DNA from 4 places in the Thauera sp. WB-2 genome. Region 4 is predicted to be linked to each of the others. Evidence: predicted binding sites of a transcription regulator. Region 4 holds the regulator's gene; each other region holds the start of a gene.
What was found. The regulator sigma-54, encoded in region 4, starts transcription at its own class of promoters, with help from an activator protein. The targets are predictions, from matches to a motif close to TGGCACGCTTNCTGCTNA.

Region 1 (4,771 bases), 470 kb from region 4:
TGGCGATGTCGATCGCCTGTTCTTCGAGATCCTCGGCGAGGATCGCGACAAGTACCGAGAACTTCACGTTTTTTCTCCTGTCGGCTTGAACCGCTCGGCGTAAAGAGCATAGAGCATCACGGTTACGATGGGAAAGATCGAGGCAAACGCGATGAGGCCGAAGCCGTCGATGAGCACGTTGCGCCCCTCGATGTTGGTGGCCAGCCCGATGCCCAGCGCAGTGACGAGCGGTACGGTCACCTCGGACGTGGTGACGCCGCCGAGGTCGAAGGCGAGGGGGACGATGTACTTGGGCGCCAGCCAGGTCAGCGCAATGACCAGGGCGTAGCCGCCCATGATGTAGTAGTGGATCGAGTCGCCGGTGATGATGCGATGCACGCCGATGGTGATGCCGATGGCCACGCCGATGGCGACCAGGATGCGGATGTGGTTGGCGTTGAGCCGCCCCTTGCCGGCTTCTTCGGCCTTCTGGCCGATGGCGATCAGCGCGGGCTCGGCCATGGTGGTGGCAAAGCCGATCGACAGTGCGAACAGGTATACCCAGGTGTAGGTGTCGAGGGCGACGAGCTGTTCTGCCATGGCGCGCCCGACCGGGAAGAGCCCGAGCTTGAGCCCGATCACGAAGGCATAGAGGCCGACGATGACCATGACGAAGCCGCCCACGACCTTGTGCAGGTGGGCGATCGGCTTGCGGATCACGCCGTACTGGAAGAACAGGATGACGACGATGATCGGCGCCACGTCGCGGAACATGGTGAGCAGGTCGACGAGCATGCCGGTGAGTGCGCCGAGCATGCCGGCGGGCTCGGGAATTGCGGCCGCAGCGGCCTGTGCGATGCCGGCCGCGGGCTGCGCGGCGGCGAGCGCGGGGGCGGCGCCGAGGCTGTAGACGAAGACGCCGTAGAGCTGCACCGAGATCATCGGCACCATCACCGCCAGCGCGACCAGGCCAAAGCCGTGTGCGAGCGCGTTGCGGCCGCGGATCGATACCGCCAGGCCGATGCCGAGCGAGGCGATCAGGGGCACGGTGACGATATTGGTGGTGACCCCGCCCGAGTCATAGGCGAGGCCGACGATTTCCTCGGGGGCAAAGAAGGTGACGGTGACCACCAGCAGGTAGCCGATGATCATGTACCAGTGCAGCGAATGGCCGAGGATGGTGCGCACCACGCCGAGCGCAACCACCGCGCCGACCGATGTCGCCACCAGTAGGCGCAGGGTGAATCCGTCGACTCGCCCGGCGCTGATCGTTTCGGCCTGGCTGGCGACGGCGATCAGCGCTGGCTCGGCGATCACCGCGGAGAAGCCGAGCGCGAACCCGAACGCCATCAGCAGTGGCAGGGAGCCGCGCTTGGCAAAGGCGTTGGAGAGGTTCTTGCCGATCGGGAAGATGCCCAGCTCCAGCCCTTGCAGGAACAGGGCCACGCCCACCACCACCACCAGCAGGCCCGCAACCATCGACCCCAGGCCATCCGGCACCGTCTGCAAGACGATGGCCTGGAAGAAGGCGACGACGACGACGATGGGGAGCAGGTTGCGGAAGGAGTGCTGCAGGAGGTGCAGGAAATCCTTGAGGCCGTTCAAGCGCGGTCACCTGATGGAGAGATGTTCGACCGACATTTTCGCATGGCGCCCAGGAATCGGGGCCAGTCGATGGCGACGCGCGTTGGGTTTGCCGTAGGCGCGGCGCCAGCCGCGAGCTTTTCAACGGCCGCCCACCGGCCCCCGTCGCCTTCAACCCCTCGCGGCTTGCGCCGCTCCTACAGGGGGCGACGTGCGCTGTGTTTGCTGTAGGAGCGGCGCCAGCCGCGAGCTTTTCAACGGCCGCCCACCGGCCCCCGTCGCCTTCAACCCCTCGCGGCTTGCGCCGCTCCTACGGGGGGGCGACGCGCGTTGGGTTTGCTGTAGGAGCGGCGCCAGCCGCGAGCTTTTCAACGGCCGCCCGCCTACCCCCGTCGCCTTCAACCCCTCGCGGCTTGCGCCGCTCCTACAGGGGGCGACGTGCGCTGGGTTTGCTGTAGGAGCGGCGCCAGCCGCGAGCTTTTCAACGGGGTTTACAGGCGGGCGAGCCAGTCGTCGGTGGCTGCGCAGATGATGTCGCAGGCCAGGGCGTGGTGGTCCTGGCTGAGGCGGTAGGGGTCGGGGACTTCGACCTTGGACCAGTGCCCCAGCAGGAAGAGCTTGCCGCGTGCGGTGGGGTCGAGGTGGGTGGCGTATTCGAGGTGGTGTTTTTCCATCACCAGGATGATGTCGGCCCAGCGGCTGATCTCGGGGGTGAGCTGACGGGCGCGGTGGGCGGAGAGGTCGATACCGCGGGCAAGCGCGATGGCCTGGGTGTCGGCGTCTGCAGCGTGGCCGACCAGGGCGCCGGTGCCGGCAGAGGCGACGGTGGCCGTGCGGCCACGATCGGCCAGGCGCTGGCGTAGCACGGCCTCGGCGAGCGGGCTGCGACAGATGTTGCCGGTGCAGAGGGTGAGGATCTTTTCGAACATGGCGGCATTATAAGAAAAAAGCCGACGCCCCCTTGCGAGGGCGTCGGCTGGTGCGGCGTGACCGAAAGATCAGGCAGCTTGCTTGCGGCGGCGCATCACACCCAGGCCAGCCAGACCGAGGCCGAGCAGCGCCAGCGAAGCGGGCTCGGGCACGGCGGTGACGGCGATGTTACGCATGGCGAAGCTGCCGTCGGTCAGGTTGTAGGTGGGGCTCTGCATGTAAGCGATGCGCTCGGCCTGCGAGTCCGGACGGCCCTGCAGGAAGGCAGCGTAGTCGGCAGCAGCCAGCAGCACGCCAGCGCCGTCCCAGCCGGAGGCCGTTTCGGTGATGGACATGGTCACGCTGGTGTCGGTGATGGTGCCGGTGATGGCGACGGTGCCAGCGCCGGTGGGGTCGCTGAACGAGGTGCCGAGCAGGCCGTTGAGCAGGCCGAGCACGCCCATGGTGGTAGCGCCGTCATAGCTGCCGCTGAAGCCGAACGAGATCGGGCTGGAGATCAGGCCCATGCCGAAGACGAACGGATACACGCCCGGGGTGAGGCCGGAGACGTTGAGGTCGCCCGAGAACACCTGGACGTTCGAGCTGATCGTGCGGCTGACGGTACCGCCAGGGCCGGCGAAGAAGGTGGCTTCGGCGTAGCCGGTGCCGCCGGCGAGGCCGGGGCCGACGCTGACGGTGTAGCTGCCCGACGGGCCAGCGGCCAGCGACAGGCTGCCGGACAGGCCGGTGAGCGCCACGTTGTAGGTCAGCGGGGTGCCGTCGGCGAAGCCGCTGATGGCGAAGTCGCCAGCCAGCGACTGGACGTTGCTGACGTAGGCGGCCGAGGCGCCGGTCGACACGGCGGTGAGGGCGGCGGTCGCGGCGAGAAGGGCGTATTTCTTCATTGTCTGGGTCCTTTTAATCGGTTGTTGAACCGGTTAAGAGATTGCGCCTGGCCGGGTGGTGCCAAGCGTGAGCTTAATCGCTGTGGCAACAAAGCAAGTCGGATGCCAGAAATACAACTTATTGATTTTTATATGGATGACTCGGTTTGATGGGGGTGCTTATGCCCCCGGTGTAAAAAAAACCGACACTCGGGGGCGGCTTGCCAGCCTTGTGCCGCGACCTCGGTGTCAGGTGCGGAAGCGCCCCACAAGGCTCGACAGCGCGCTTGCGACGCGGGCGAGCTCTTCGGCCGTGTCCGAGCTGGTGCGTGCGGCGCCGCTGTTTTCTTCGGTCATGGCGGCGATGCGCTCGGCGTTGGATGCGACCTGCTGGATGGCGATGTCCTGCTCGCGGATGGTGTGGGCCATGCCCTGCACGCTCTGTGCGACGCGCTCGGAGCTGTCGCCGATGCTGCGTAGCGCGGCTTCGGTGCGCGATACGAGCTCGAGGCTGCCGCTGACGTTGACGCCCGCGGCCTGCATCGAGTCGACGGTGCTGTCGACGTGTTGCTGGATCTCGTGGATGAGGGTGCTGATCTCGCGGGTCGACGAGGCGGTGCGTTCGGCGAGCTTGCGCACTTCGTCGGCGACGACCGCGAAGCCGCGGCCTTGCTCGCCTGCACGCGCGGCCTCGATGGCGGCGTTGAGGGCGAGCAGGTTGGTCTGCTCGGCGATCTCGCGGATGACGCCGACGATGCCGCCGATCTGCTTGGAGCTGGCAGCCAGCGATTGAACGTCGGCCTGCGACGCGGTGACCTGGCTGGCGGCTTGCTCCACGCGGCCGACCATCTCTTGCATGATGTCCAGCGCCGAGTGCGTGTCGGCCGAGGCCTTGTCGACCAGTTCGGCAGCCGTGGCGGCGCGCGTGGCCGTCTCGCTGACGCTGCTCGAGACTTCGGTGGCGGCAGCGGCCACGGTGGCGGCCGATTCGGCCTGGATGTCGGCGCTGCGGCTGAGCTGGGTGCTCGATGCCGAGATGGACGCCGCCGCGGACGACACCCCCTCACTGGACGTGCGCGCTTCGGACAGGATGTGGCGGAAGGTGCCGATGAGGTTGTTGAACGCTTGGGCGGTGCGCTGCACTTCGGTCACGCCTTCGACCGGGATGCTGCGGGTGAAGTCCTTTTCGCTGGAAACCTGCTCGGCGATGCGCACGGCCTGGCTGAGCGGGCGGCTGATGCTGCGCCCGAGCAGGGCCGACACCACCAGCGTGGCGCCAATGGCCAGTACCGACAGGCCGATGGTGATGTAGAGGGTGCGCGTGCTGCTGTCGACCAGTTCGCCTGCGAGCTTGGCGATCTCGCCGTTGACCTGGCGCTCCAGGGCGTAGAGGCGGTCGATGTAGGCGGTGCTGG
Region 2 (4,771 bases), 2.1 Mb from region 4:
AGCACGCCGAAAACCAGCGCGGCGGTTATCGAACGGCGCTGGATGTCGCCCTCGGTACGGTGCGCAAGATAGATCGCGCCGTGGAAGGTGATCATCGCCGTGCTCACCACGCCGGCGAGCAGCGCAAAGGGGTTGAGCAGGCCCCAGAAACTGCCGGTGTAGTGGGACACCAGGGTGTCGTCGAAGTGGAAGGGCACGCCTTGCAGCAGGTTGCCGAAGGCCACGCCGAAGATCAGCGGCGGCACTGCACCGCCGATGAAGAGCCCCCAGTCCCAGGTGCTGCGCCAGGCGGCGTTGTGGATCTTGCTGCGGTAGTCGAAGCCCACCGGGCGGAAGAAGAGCGCCCACAGCACCGCCAGCATCGCCCAGTAGAAGCCCGAGAAGGCTGTGGCATAGACGATCGGCCAGGCGGCGAAGATGGCACCGCCGCCGGTGATGAACCACACCTGGTTGCCGTCCCAGTGCGGGCCGACGGTGTTGATGACGACGCGGCGCTCCTCGTCGTTCTGGCCGACGAAGGGCAGCAGGGTGCCCACGCCCATGTCGTGGCCGTCCATGATGGCGAAGCCGACGAGCAACACGCCCACCAGCAGCCACCAGATGAGTTTCAGGGTCGGGTAGTCGAAGATCATGATGTCCGCTCCGGGATCAGGCGTGGGCGTGCTGGGTTTCGTTCATGTAGCGGCCGGTGCCCAGGCTGCCCGGCCCCTGGCGGGCGAACTTGATCATCAGAACCATCTCGACGATCAGCAGCAGGGTGTAGAAGCCGACAAAGCCAGCCAGCGAGCCATACAGGCTTTCCACCGTCAGCGTGGACACCGACAGGTGGGTGGGCAGCACGCCGTAGATCGTCCACGGCTGGCGGCCGTACTCGGCGACGAACCAGCCCATCTCGCAGGCCAGCCACGGCATCGGCAGGAACCACAGCGCCCACTTGAGCAGCCACGGCCGCTGTGCGAAGTCGCCCTTGATCGAGTACCACAGCGCCAGGCCGAACAGCGCCAGCATCGCGAAGCCCAAAGCCACCATGATGCGGAAGGTCCAGAACAGCGGCGCCACCTTGGGCAGCGTGTCGCGCGCGGCGCGGTCGATCAGCGCGGGGGTGACGTCGTCCATCGAGGCGACGTATTTCTTGAGCAGCAGGCCGAAGCCGAGGTCGCTCTTGACCTTGTCGAAGGCTTCACGCAGTGCTGCGTCCTGCGGGTTCTTGCGCAGCGCCTCGAGCAGCTTCACCGCCTCTACGCCTACGGTTACGCGCTCGCGGTTCAGGGCGTAGATCTGGTTCAGGCCGGGCAGCTCCTTGTCGAGGGAGCGCGTGCCGATGAGGCCCATCACCCAGGGAATATGGATGGCGAAGTCGTTCTTCATCTCGGCTTCGTTGGGCACGGCGATGACGTTGAAGCTGGCCGGGGCTGGTTCGGTCTCCCACATCGCCTCCATTGCCGCGAGCTTGGTCTGTTGTGCTTCGCCGAGCGCGTAGCCGGATTCGTCGCCAAGCACGATCACCGAGCAGATCGAGGCGAAGCCGAAGGCCGCAGCGATGCGGAACGACCGCTTGGCGAACTCCACATCGCGCCCGCGCAGCAGGTACCAGGCCGAGATCGACAGCACGAACATGGCGCCGGTCACGTAGCCCGCCGACACCGTATGCACGAACTTGCCCTGTGCCACCGGGTTGAACACCACCGCCCAGAAGTCGGTGAGCTCCATGCGCATGGTTTCAAAACTGAACTCGGAACCCACCGGGTTCTGCATCCAGCCGTTGGCGATCAGGATCCACAGCGCCGACAGGTTGGTGCCCACCGCCATCAGGATCGTCACCAGCAGGTGCTGCTGGCGCGACAGGCGGTCCCAGCCGAAGAAGAACAGACCGATGAAGGTCGATTCGAGGAAGAAGGCCATCAGACCCTCGATCGCCAGCGGCGCACCGAAGATGTCGCCCACGTAGTGCGAGTAGTAGGCCCAGTTGGTGCCGAACTGGAACTCCAGCGTGATGCCGGTGGTGACGCCCAGTGCGAAGTTGATGCCGAAGAGCTTGCCCCAGAAGCGGGTCATGTCCTTGTAGATCGTCTTGCCGGTCATGACATAGACGCTTTCCATGATGACCAGCATCCACACCATGCCGAGCGTGAGCGGCACGAAGAGGAAGTGGTACATCGCCGTGGCTGCGAACTGCAGCCGCGACAGGTCGACGAGTTGCTCACTGACCATGGGTTTCTCCTGGAGGTGGTCGATGCGATGGCGGAGTTGAACGGGAAACCTGTGCGGCCATGGTCGAGCTGTCGACCGATACGCGTGCGTCGCGGATGAAGGCCCACCACAGCGCCGTGATCAGCGCGAGCTTGATCAGTACGACGACGACGAGATGGCGCAGCAGGCCTTGATCTGGCAGGTTCATGCGGAACTCCTTTTGATAAGGGGGTGCTTATCAAGTCCCGTGCCAGCGTCGCCGAATGGGCTGGATTTGAGTTGAATCAAGGTACTTGCGGGTAGATCCCTTGCTCAGGGGAGAGGGCTGTCACTGCTGCTGTCTGCAGATGTGGCAGTTCGTGCACCCTTGAAGTGTCAAAGTGGCAGCGGTGGAAGGTTGTGCGCCAGAGCGCGGCGTCACGGAACGCTGTGAGCACTTGTGCCGGCTCGCGGGGCGTGGAGAAGCCCGCAGTGGCGCACGATCACGCGCGCGACGCCAGCTAGGCGGACGCAGGCCGCAGTGGCTGCGTCAAGGCGTGCATTGCGCCCGCGTCAGTGGGCGCCGCAGCAGTTTCTGGCGAGGGTATTGAAGGCTTCGGCCTGAGTCATGAAGATGCGGCCCGACAGCCACGCTGTCACCCCGGTCCGGTCCAGGCGGTCCCGCACCGGACCTTTCAGTTCCGAGAAATGCAGCTGCAGGCCCTTGGCGCGCAGTTCGCGATCTAGCTGCATCAGGACCTCTAGGCCGGTGAGGTCGATGCCATTGACCCCGCTCATCATCAGCACCACGTGGCGCAGGTTCGGGCGGCGCGCCAGGGCAGACGACAGCGTCTCGGAGATCCAGCGTGAGTTGGTGAACACCAGACTCTCATCGACCCGGATCGACAGGACCTCGGGCAGCGTCTCTACCTCGAAGCGATTGACGTTGCGGAATACGTCGGTGCCGGCCAGGCGCCCGACCTCGGTCCAGTGGGGGCGGGCGGTGCGCTGCAGCAGCAGGCCGACGGCACCGACCACACCGGCGAGCAAGGCCTCCTTCACCCCCACCGTCAGCGTCAGCACCGCCACCATCAGCATCAGGGCGAACTCGGTGCGCGAGTAGCGCCACGCCAGCACGAAGGGCGCGAAATCCACCAGCGACAGTACGGCCACGACGATGGTCGCGGCAAGTACGGCGCGCGGCAGGTAGTGCAGCACGTCGCCCAGCAGCGCGATCGCCAGCGCGAGGAAGAGCGCGGTCCACACGCCGGCCATGCGCGTGCGAGCGCCGGCGTCGAAGTTGACGATGCTGCGCGCGAAGCCGCCGGTGACCGGCATGCCGCCGGACACGCTGGCCGCGGCGTTGGCCGCTGCCAGGCCGAAGAGTTCGCGCCGGGGCGATACCTTCTCGCCGCGGCGTGCGCCGAGGGCCTCGGCCACGGCGAGGCTCTCGACATACGCCACCAGTCCCAGCAGTACCGCCGGGGCAAGCAGTTCACGCCACACCGGCAAGGGCGCCGTCCACGGCATTGGGAAGGCCAGGCCCTCGCCAAGGCTGATGCCGCCCGACAGGGCGACTCCCTCATTCAGGTGCGGGAAGCCGGCGACCCAGGCGATCGCAGCCGCGACCACGACGATGGGCGCGGTACGCGCCAGCAACTGCGCAGTCCGGGGCCTGAAGCCCAGGCCTTGCAGCACGGGGCTGCCGTGCCGGCGCAGGGCCCACATCAGCGCAAGCGCCAGCACGCCGATGAGTGCGGTGGTCGCATGGGGCAACGGGTGACTGGCGCCGGCGAGCGACTGCCACAGTGCGACTACCGTGCTGCCGCCAGCCTGCACCCCCAGCAGTGCGGGGAGCTGGCCGATCGCGATCACCAGCGCGGCACCGGTGATGAAGCCGTGCAGCACCGGCGTGCCGAGCAGCGCCGCCAGCGTCTCGAGGCGGAACAGCGCGGCGATGAGAAATACCGCCGCCATCTCCAGCGCCAGTACCAGTGCCGCCAGGTGCGGCGTGATCTGATGCGCGGCGGCGACGCCGCCGACCGCCTGCGCCGTCATCATCGCCAGCACCGCCACCGGCCCCACGGCGAGGCTGCTGCTGGAGCCGAAGGCGGCGTAGGCGACGATGGGCAGCAGGCTCGCCATCACGCCCACCACCGGCGGCAGGCCGGCAAGCATGGCGTAGGCCAGGCTCTGCGGTACCAGCAGGATGGTGACGATGACTGCCGCGATCAGGTCGTCGCTGAGTGCACCGAGCCGGTAGTCGTGCCAGCGCGCGAGCAGGGTGCGGGGGGCGGCGGCCGTCGTCGTGGGCATGGGATGGCGTGCCTAAAGCAGATCGATCGGTATCTTCAGGTAATGCACGCCGTTGTCCTCGGCCGGTGGCAGCTCGCCCGCACGCACATTGACCTGGATCGCCGGCAGGAGCAGCGTCGGCATGGCCAGCGTACGGTCGCGCGCGGTGCGCATGGCGACGAAGTCGGCCTCGGTCACGCCGTCATGGATGTGAATGTTCTTCGCCCTCTGCTCTGCGACCGTTGTTTCCCACACCGGGGCGCGGTCGTCGGGCGGATAGTCGTGGCACAGGTGCAGCCGCGTCTCG
Region 3 (4,771 bases), 950 kb from region 4:
GCCGACCATACGGTGGTGCCGCCCGCCATCCGGCGCAGCGGGCTGAAGTACTGAGTGACCATGAGCCGCCTGGTGCTTGGCCCCTTCAACCGCGTCGAGGGCGATCTCGAGGTCACCCTCGAGATCGACGCCGGCCGCGTGCGCACCGCACAGGTGACCGCGCCGCTCTATCGCGGCTTCGAGAACGTGCTGATCGGCAAGACACCGCTCGACGCGCTGGTCTTCGTGCCGCGCATCTGCGGCATCTGCTCGGTGTCGCAGTCGGCCGCAGCGGCAGCGGCACTGCGGGCGGCAATGGGGCTGACGCCCGCCGCCAACGGTGAGCGCGTGTCCGCGCTGGTGCTGGCGGCGGAGAACCTCGCCGACCACCTTACCCACTTCTACCTGTTCTTCATGCCCGACTTCGCCCGCGACGCCTATACCGGGCGCGCGTGGCACGCTTGGGCGCACGCGCGCTTCGCAGCCGTGCAGGGCAGCGCGACCGCCGACGTCCTGCCGGCGCGAGCAGCCTTTCTCGAGCTGACCGGGACGCTGGCGGGCAAGTGGCCGCACACGCTCGCGATCCAGCCCGGCGGCAGCACACGGGCGGTGGCGGTGAACGACCGCATCCGCCTCGCAGCCCTGCTGCGCCGCTTCCGCCAGTTCCTCGAACGCACGCTGTTCGCCGACAGCCTGGAGAACGTCGCCGCGCTGGACTCCGAGGCCGCACTGTGGCGCTGGTGCGACGCCCGCGCACCGCACGAGGGCGACTTCCGGCACTTCCTCGTCATCGCGCGCGACCTCGGCCTGGCCACGCTCGGCCGCGCCACCGACCGATTCCTGTCCTATGGCGGATATGCGATCGAGGGCGCGCCCCTGTTCGCGGCGGGCACATGGCAACCTGGCCTGGCGCATGCCGCCGCGCTCGACGCCGCGGCCATCACCGAGGACGGAAGCCACGCCTGGTTGCAGGACCCGGCTGCCCGACACCCCTTCGGCGGACGCACCCTGCCCGCCGCCGACAAGGCCGATGCCTATTCCTGGTGCAAGGCACCGCGCCTGGACGGTGGCGTCCTCGAGTGCGGCGCGCTCGCGCGCCAGGTGGTCGATGGGCATCCCCTGCTGCGCGAGCTGGTGGCGCGCGATGGCGGCAACGTCCTTAGTCGGGTGGTTGCACGGGTGATGGAGTTCGCCCTCGTCCTGCCGGCGATGGAGTCCTGGGTGCAGGCGCTCGTGCCCGGCGCGCCCTTCTGCAGACAGGGCGCGGTGCCCGAGGAGGCGAACGCCAGTGGCCTGGTCGAGGCGGCACGCGGCGCGCTGGGCCACTGGCTGGTGATCCGCAAGGGCGTGATCGCCAACTACCAGATCATCGCCCCGACCACCTGGAACTTCTCCCCGCGCGATGCCGGCGGCCAGCCCGGCGCGCTCGAGCAGGCCCTGGTGGGTGCACCCGCCGGCGAGGGCGAACGCGTGCCACTGGCCGTGCAGCACATCGTGCGCTCCTTCGACCCATGCATGGCTTGCACTGTCCATTGAGGGCAAGGCCATGTCTCCCGCAAACTTGAGCGGAGCCGAGCACATGAAAGAGGACGGCCCTGTGCGGCACACCGCCCACCCGGGCGAGTTAATCGGCGTAAGCGAGGATGTCTGGCTGGAGGTCATCGACAAGATGGACGAGGTGTACTCCGACCTGCTGCAGTATGAGGTCGCGCTCGAACAGAAGAACGCGAAGCTCGAGGAATCCCAGCATTTCATCCTGTCGGTGCTCACCTCGATGTCGGACATCATGCTGGTATGTGACCGCCACGGTCTGATCCAGGACGCCAACCGCTCGCTGGAGGACTTCTGCGGACGCAGCATCGACGCCTTGCGCGGCACACCGCTCACCGAGCTTCTCGCCGACCCGGCGACCGCCGAGGAGGCCCGTAGTCGCCTGCTCGAACAGGGCGAGCGTGAGGTGCACGATTGCGAGCTCGCGCTGCGGGCGCGCGACGGCAGCGCTGTCCCGGTCTCGCTCAACTGCACGCCGCGCTTCAGCGCCGTCGGCAAGTCGCTCGGCATGGTCATCACCGGACGTCCGGTGGGCGAGCTGCGGCGTGCCTACCAAGCTCTGCACCAGGCCCACGAGGACCTCAAGCGCACCCAGCAACAGCTGCTCCATGCCGAGAAGATGGCCTCGCTCGGCCGTCTGGTGGCGGGCGTGGCGCACGAGCTCAACAACCCGATCAGCTTCGTGCTCGGCAACGTGCACGCCCTGCGCCGCTATGCCGAGCGTCTCGGCAGCTACGTCCAGTCCATCCATGATGGTGCGCCCACCGCGCAGCTTGCCGACACACGCCGAACACTGCGCATCGACCGCATCCTCGCCGACCTGCCTTCGCTGATCGAGGGCACGATCGAAGGCGCCGAGCGCACCCGTGCGATCGTGGACGGACTGAAGCGCTTCTCGGTGATGGATCGGGACGAGGTCGAGGATTTCGATCTCGTCGAGGTCATCGAGCGTGCCGTGCGCTGGGTAGGGAAGGCGGCGAACGGAGGCCTGCGGGTGGAGCTCGCGCTGCCGGGCCGGATCCCGGTGCGCGGCTCGCCGGGACGCATGCAGCAGGTCGTTACCAACCTCATCGAGAACGCCTGGGATGCCGCCAGCCAGGGCGAGCCTCCTCCCCGGCTGCGCATCGAAGCACAGTTCGGGGAGAACAATGTCCTGGTCCGCTTCACGGACAACGGCCCGGGCATCCCGGAAACGCTCATCGGCCGCATTTTCGACCCCTTTTTCACCACCAAGCCGGTGGGCAAGGGCACCGGCCTGGGGCTTTCGATCAGCTACGGCATCGTCGAGCGCCACGGCGGTCGGCTGAGCGCCGCGAACGCCGCAACCGGCGGCGCGGTGCTCAGCCTGTCGCTCCCCCTCGCATCCAGCACAGGGGCGGCGAGCGCCCGGAGCATGAACCCGGACTGATCACGTGCTTTCCACCGTGGAAGCATGAATGATTGGGGCGCGACCAGGCTGGCCTGCAGCAACACCTCACGAACAGGGGCTTAGGGGCAGGTAGCGATGCTGGCACGCAACTTGTTAGGAGGATGCGTCACCTTTCCGCATAGCCGCTGAAGCCCCCCCGCTGAAGCCCCCGACTGCAACTCCGCCCCACGCTGCCGAGGAAGACCCCCATGCCCGCACTGCCCGCCTCCATCGCTCGCCCGCTCGCCGCCTTCGCAATGGCCTCGACCACCTTGCCGGCGCTTGCCCACCCCGGCCATGAGGTGGCCAGCCTCGCCAGCGGCTTGGCCCACCCCCTCGGCGGGCTCGACCACCTGCTCGCCATGGTGGCGGTGGGGCTCTTTGCCGCCCGCCAGCAAGCGTCAGCACGCTGGACGCTGCCCGCCACCTTCGTGCTGGCGATGCTCGCCGGCGCGGCGCTGTCCGCGGCTGGCATTGCGCTGCCCGCCGTGGAGACTGGCATCGCCGCATCCGTGCTGGTCCTGGGCCTGCTCGTCGCCTGCTTGGTGCGCCTGCCACTTGGTGCGGCACTGCCACTGGTCGCCAGCCTCGCGCTCTTTCACGGGCATGCACACCACGCAGAAATGGGGGACGGATCGGTCTTCGCATACAGCCTCGGCTTTGCGCTTGCGACCACCGCACTGCACGTCGCCGGATTCTTCCTGGCACGCAGCCTGCCCGACACCCGCCGCGGACGCCTGGCGATGCGCCTCGGCGGAGGTGGCATCGCAGGCGTCGGCCTGGCGCTGCTCGGGGGGTAAGGCCCCGGGGGTGCCAGGCCTGATCCTGATCAAGCGCCAACAGCCCATCGCGGCTCAACGCAGCCGCTGGAGCCGCCCTCCCAGACCATCCGCATCGGCGGCGAAGCGCTCCACCAGCCAGTCGGCCATCACGGCGACACGCGCCAGCGGACGCGCATCGGGATGAATCAGCATCCACAGTTCCCGGCTCAGGATCGGCGCCGAACCGGACAGGCGCACCAGGCCGGGGTGGCGGTCGGCCACAAAGCACGGCAGCAGACCATGGCCGATACCGTCAGCGACGGCCTGCAGCAAGGCGCGCACGTCATTGGTACGCAGCCGGATGCGCCCGCTGCCGAGCATGGCCTGCAGGCGCCGCATCTCAGGCGTGTGATCGAGATCCTCGCCGTAGGCCACCCAATCGCCGGCACTGACTGCCAGATCGCCGCGCGCTGCGCCGTAGAGCGCGAAGCCCATGTCCGCCAGCTTGCGCATGAGAAAGTCGCCGCTCGCCGGACGAGCCAGGCGGATGGCAATGTCGGCCTCGCGCCGCGCAACGTTGAGGTTGTCGTTGCTGGCCACCAGATCGACCCGGACCTCGCCGTGGCGGGCATAGAAATCCGCCAGCCGCGGCACCAGCCAGTCGGCGATCAGCGCACTCACTGCGGTGACGCGAAGCACGCCGCCGACCTTGCCCGCACCGGCCTCGGCCAGGCGGCCGATTCCCGCCACATCCTCCTCGATCCGGCCCGCTCTCTCGAGCACCCGGTTACCGACTGCGGTAGGCCGCCACAGGCCTTCGTCACGCTCGAACAGCGGCGTCCCCAGGCTCTGCTCGAGCGCGCGCAGGCGGCGGGCAACGGTGGTCTGATCCACGCCGAGCTGGCGCGCCGTGGCGGCCAGCGTACCCTCCCTGCCGAGGGTGACGAGAATGCGCAGATCGTCCCAGTTCATGCCCGACAGCCCCTGCAAAAATGCCGCAGTGTAAGGCAGGAATGTACATTTACGCAGACGTCAAGCCGCGGGTAGCCTGATTGGATTGTTCCTCGACCAC
Region 4 (4,771 bases):
CGCGTACAGGTCGGCATCATCGCTTTCGACGAAGATGTCCTTGCCGCGCACGTGCAGGGTGACCTCGGCCTTCTGCTTGAGCTTCTCGACCGAGAGGATCACCGCGACACTGGTGACGTTGTCGAAGTGACGGATGACGCGATCAAGCTTGGAGGTGACGTAGTCGCGAATGGCCGGAGTGACTTCGACGTGGCGCCCGGTGATGTTGAGATTCATGTTGACTCCTGTTTTTGTCAGATGGATTTGCGCAGGCTGACCGGCGGGATATTGAGGGATTCGCGATACTTGGCGATCGTGCGCCGTGCGACCACGATACCCTGCTGGCCAAGGACTTCGGCAATCTTGGCGTCGGACAGCGGCTTCTTGCTGTCCTCGGCGTCAACCAGTTGGCGAATCAGCGCGCGAATCGCCGTAGACGAGGCCGCTCCACCGGTGTCGGTGGCGACGTGACTACCGAAGAAATACTTGAGTTCGAACACCCCGCGCGGACTCGCCATGTACTTCTGCGTGGTCACGCGCGACACGGTGGACTCGTGCAGCTCGAGTTGGTCCGCGATCTCCCGGAGGGTGAGTGGCCGCATTGCCACCTCCCCATGATCGAAGAACTGCCTCTGCTGGTCAACGATGGCCTGGGACACCCGGAGGATGGTGTCGAAGCGCTGCTGCACGTTCTTGATCAGCCAGCGTGCCTCCTGCAACTGTCCGCTCAGGCCGCCACCCTGGCCGCGGTTCTGCTGCAGCAGGCTGGCATACAGGCGGTTGATGCGCAGACGCGGCATTGCCTCCTGGTTCAGGCTGACCGTCCACCGCCCGCGCAGCTTGCGTACGACCACATCCGGCAGTACGTAGCGCGTCTCGGCGTTCGAGTAACGCGAGCCGGGGTGGGGATCGAGGCTGCAGATCAGGGCATGGGCGGCGCGCAGGGCCTCGTCGTCGCAGCCGGTCAGCTTCTTGAGCTTGACGAAGTTGCGCTCGGCGAGCAGCTCGAGGTGCTTGTCGACGATCTCGAGCGCGAGCGTGCGCGTCGCCGAAGCCGGCAGGGTACGGAGCTGCAGCGACAGGCATTCGCTGGGGCTGCGCGCGCCGATGCCTGCGGGCTCGAGGTTCTGTACGTGGCGCAGCGCGATGCTCAGGTCATCGACATCGACGTCGGCGTCGTCCGGAAGCAGTTCGAGGAGCTCATCGAGCGGCTGGTGAAGGTAGCCGTCGTCATCCAAGGCTTCGATGATGAAGCGCACGAGGGCGCGGTCGCGGTCTGACAGCGGCGACAGCGACACCTGCTGGTCGAGGTGTTCACGCAGGGAGACGCCGGCCGCCTGCAGTTCCTGGTAATCGACGTCGTCGTCGTCCTCGCTGCGGCTCGATGCGCCGCTGCCGACATTGGACCAGTCCATGCCTTCGTCGGCGCTGCCATGGTCGGCATGGTCGCCGGCGTCGCTGTCCGTAGCGCTGGCTGGCGCCTCGGGGGTGTTCGCCTGTTGCTGTCTGGCCTCGTGTTCGGGGGGGCTGCCCGGTGGAAGCGGTGGTACGAACTCGACACCGTCGCCGTCGCTGCGCTCGAGCATCGGGTTCTCGAGCAGGAAGCGCTCGATCTCCTGGTTCAGCTCGATGGTCGACAGCTGCAGCAGCTTGATCGACTGCTGCAGCTGCGGCGTCAGGGTAAGGTGCTGGGAGAGCTTGAGCTGGAGGCTTGGTTTCATCGCTGTCGACGCGCGCGCGGATTCACAGGCGGAAATGCTCGCCCAGGTAAACCTGGCGCACCCTTTCGTTGTCGATGATCTCGGCCGGTTCGCCGCTTGCCAGTACCCGGCCCTCGCTGATGATGTACGCACGATCGCAGATGCCGAGCGTCTCGCGCACGTTGTGGTCTGTGATCAGCACGCCGATGCCGCGCTCCTTGAGGAAGCGGATGATCTTCTGGATGTCGATCACCGCGATCGGGTCGACCCCTGCGAAGGGTTCGTCGAGGAGGATCAGGCGCGGGTCGGTTGCAAGTGCGCGCGCGATCTCGCAACGCCGGCGCTCGCCGCCGGAGAGTGAGACGGCGGTGTTGTCGCGCAGGTGGTTGATGCCAAGCTCGAGCAGCAGTTCGTCGAGCCGGGTCTTCACCTGGTGCGCCTCGAGCCCTTGGAGCTCGAGCACGGCACGGATGTTTTCGGCCACGGTGAGCTTGCGGAAGACGCTCATCTCCTGCGGCAGGTAGGACAGGCCCAGACGCGCACGGGCGTGGATCGGCAGGTGGGTGAGGTCGGTGCCGTCGAGGTTGATCTGGCCGCCGTCGGCACGGACCAAGCCTACGATCATGTAGAAACAGGTGGTCTTGCCGGCGCCGTTGGGGCCGAGCAGGCCGACGACCTCGCCCGAACCGACCTCGAAGCCGACGTCGTGGACCACGGTGCGCGCCTTGTAGCGCTTTTGCAGGCTGGAGACCTTAAGCAGACTCATCGCGGGGTTCTTTCAGCAGCTTGCGGATCAGTTCGGGTGCAAAGCCGCGGGTTTGCAGGAAACGGGCCTGGCGTGCCCATTCGCGCGCATCCGCCGGGGCCGCCTGGAAGCGGCTGCGCAGCACTGCGCGGGCACGCTCCAGTTCCGATTCTACGCACTCCGTGGCGAGTGTTGCCTCGATCAGTTCACGGTCGATCCCGCGCCGCGCCAGCTCGCTGCGCAGCCGGCTGCCGCCGAAACGGTTGGCGCGGGTGCGCACGTAGGCTTCGGCGTAGCGGCTGTCGGACTGCAGGCCGAGCTCGCCCATGCGCTCGATCACTGCCTGCACCTCGTCAGCCTCGCCGTGGGCGGCCAGCTTGCGCGTCAACTCCGCGCGCGAGTGGTCGCGGCGGGCAAGATGGCGAAGCGCGCGTTCGCGCAGGCTGGGGGCGCCCATGGTGTCCTGGCTTGGCTCAGCTTTCCGTGGCCGTTGCCGGTGCCGCTGGCGGCAGTTCGGGCAGGCCGACGGCGACGCGGACCTTGTTTTCGATTTCGCGCGCAAGCGTCGGATTCGCACGCAGGAATTCGCGTGAGTTGTCCTTGCCCTGGCCGATCTTGTCGCCTTGGTAGGCATACCAGGCGCCCGACTTGTCGACGATCTTGTGTGTCACGCCCAGATCGATGATCTCGCCCTCGCGCGAGATGCCTTCGCCGTAGAGGATGTCGAAGTGGGCCTCCTTGAAGGGGGGCGAGACCTTGTTCTTGACGACCTTGACTCGGGTTTCGGAGCCGACCACCTCGTCGCCCTTCTTGATCGTGCCGGTGCGGCGGATGTCCATGCGCACCGAGGCATAGAACTTGAGTGCATTGCCGCCCGTGGTGGTCTCCGGGCTACCGAACATGACGCCGATCTTCATGCGGATCTGGTTGATGAAGATCACCAGCGTGTTGGTGCGCTTGATGTTGGCGGTGAGCTTGCGTAGCGCTTGCGACATCAGGCGCGCCTGCAGGCCGGGGAGCTGGTCGCCCATCTCGCCCTCGATCTCGGCCTTGGGGGTGAGCGCGGCGACGGAGTCGACGACGACCACGTCCACGCCGCCGGAGCGCACCAGCATGTCGGCGATCTCGAGCGCCTGCTCGCCGGTGTCGGGCTGCGAGATAAGCAGGTCCTGGATATTGACGCCAAGCTTCTCCGCGTAGCCGACGTCGAGCGCGTGCTCGGCGTCAATGAAGGCTGCCGTGCCGCCCAGCTTCTGCATCTCGGCGATCACCTGCAGGGTCAGCGTGGTCTTGCCCGAGGATTCCGGGCCGTAGATCTCGACGACCCGGCCGCGCGGCAGGCCACCGAGGCCGAGCGCGATGTCGAGGCCGAGCGAGCCGGTGGAGACGGTCTGGATGTCACGTTCGACGTTGCCGTCGCCCATGCGCATGATCGACCCTTTGCCGAACTGCTTTTCGATCTGGGAGAGCGCGGCGGCGAGGGCCTTGGCCTTGTTGTCGTCCATGGAGGTGCGTCCTGTGTGATTGGCGGATTATGGCACAAAGATTGCAGGCATGCGGACGGCCGCGCCTGATGCCGCTAGTTTAAGACGTGTATGAAAATACAGCAAACGGCGGAGTTGCCGAAGCGGACGGGGCAGGCTCGCGTCAGTGCGTCAGTGCGCCAGTGCAAGTACGCCCTGCAGTGCGCGGATCACGGTCTGTCTGCGCACGGCGCTACGATCGCCGGCGAAATGCAGGGTCAGGGCGCTTTGCTCGCCGGCGCGCAAGGCCCAGCCGATGCACACCGTGCCCACGGGCTTGGCCGGGCTGCCGCCGCTGGGGCCGGCAATGCCGGATACGGCGACGGCGACCGTGGCGATGCTGCGATCAAGTGCCCCGGCGGCCATCTCGCGAACGGTGGCCTCGCTGACCGCACCTTGGGTTGCGAGGGTGTGGGCGGATACGCCCAGCATGTCGATCTTGGCTTCGTTGGAGTAGGTGACGAAGCCGCGGTCGAACCAGGCCGAGCTGCCGCCGATCGCGGTAACGGCCTCTGCGATCCAGCCGCCGGTGCAGGACTCGGCGGTCGCCAACTGCCATCTGCGTGCGCCGAGCGCCTGGCCGACCTGTTGGGCGAGGGTGTCGAGTTCGGTGTCGGTCATGGCTTTACGCGCCGACGATGGCAACCAGGATGGCGAGTGCGAGCAGGGTATAGCCGGCCGCGACCAGGTCGTCGAACATCACCCCGAAGCCGCCCTTGAAACTGCGATCGGCCCAGCGTACGGGGGGCGGTTTGACGATATCGAAGAAGCGGAACAAGGCCACCGCGACCGCCTGCCAGAGCAGGGTTGGCGGCGTGAAGGCC

Region 1: the regulator sigma-54 is predicted to act here: its motif matches at 3,468-3,485, upstream of LQF09_RS15470 (PEP-CTERM sorting domain-containing protein).
Region 2: the regulator sigma-54 is predicted to act here: its motif matches at 2,426-2,443, upstream of cydP (cytochrome oxidase putative small subunit CydP).
Region 3: the regulator sigma-54 is predicted to act here: its motif matches at 3,039-3,056, upstream of LQF09_RS02050 (HupE/UreJ family protein).

The regions. Positions count from the first base shown of each region.
Region 1 covers NZ_CP088935.1:3,365,946-3,370,716, reverse strand. The annotation lists gene LQF09_RS15485 (hypothetical protein) at 1-67, opposite strand, end outside; gene LQF09_RS15480 (DUF1538 domain-containing protein) at 64-1,584, opposite strand; gene LQF09_RS15475 (low molecular weight protein-tyrosine-phosphatase) at 2,055-2,492, opposite strand; gene LQF09_RS15470 (PEP-CTERM sorting domain-containing protein) at 2,562-3,377, opposite strand; gene LQF09_RS15465 (methyl-accepting chemotaxis protein) at 3,606-4,771, opposite strand, start outside.
Region 2 covers NZ_CP088935.1:1,623,859-1,628,629, forward strand. The annotation lists gene cydB (cytochrome d ubiquinol oxidase subunit II) at 1-632, opposite strand, end outside; gene LQF09_RS07410 (cytochrome ubiquinol oxidase subunit I) at 649-2,211, opposite strand; gene cydP (cytochrome oxidase putative small subunit CydP) at 2,201-2,398, opposite strand; gene LQF09_RS07420 (SulP family inorganic anion transporter) at 2,743-4,485, opposite strand; gene LQF09_RS07425 (MBL fold metallo-hydrolase) at 4,498-4,771, opposite strand, start outside.
Region 3 covers NZ_CP088935.1:477,424-482,194, reverse strand. The annotation lists gene LQF09_RS02065 (HupU protein) at 1-54, shown strand, start outside; gene LQF09_RS02060 (nickel-dependent hydrogenase large subunit) at 61-1,515, shown strand; gene LQF09_RS02055 (sensor histidine kinase) at 1,559-2,938, shown strand; gene LQF09_RS02050 (HupE/UreJ family protein) at 3,148-3,738, shown strand; gene LQF09_RS02045 (LysR family transcriptional regulator) at 3,793-4,671, opposite strand.
Region 4 covers NZ_CP088935.1:3,837,779-3,842,549, reverse strand. The annotation lists gene hpf (ribosome hibernation-promoting factor, HPF/YfiA family) at 1-216, opposite strand, end outside; gene LQF09_RS17520 (RNA polymerase factor sigma-54) at 234-1,700, opposite strand; gene lptB (LPS export ABC transporter ATP-binding protein) at 1,723-2,445, opposite strand; gene recX (recombination regulator RecX) at 2,432-2,881, opposite strand; gene recA (recombinase RecA) at 2,898-3,929, opposite strand; gene pncC (nicotinamide-nucleotide amidase) at 4,080-4,568, opposite strand; gene LQF09_RS17495 (phosphatidylglycerophosphatase A family protein) at 4,573-4,771, opposite strand, start outside.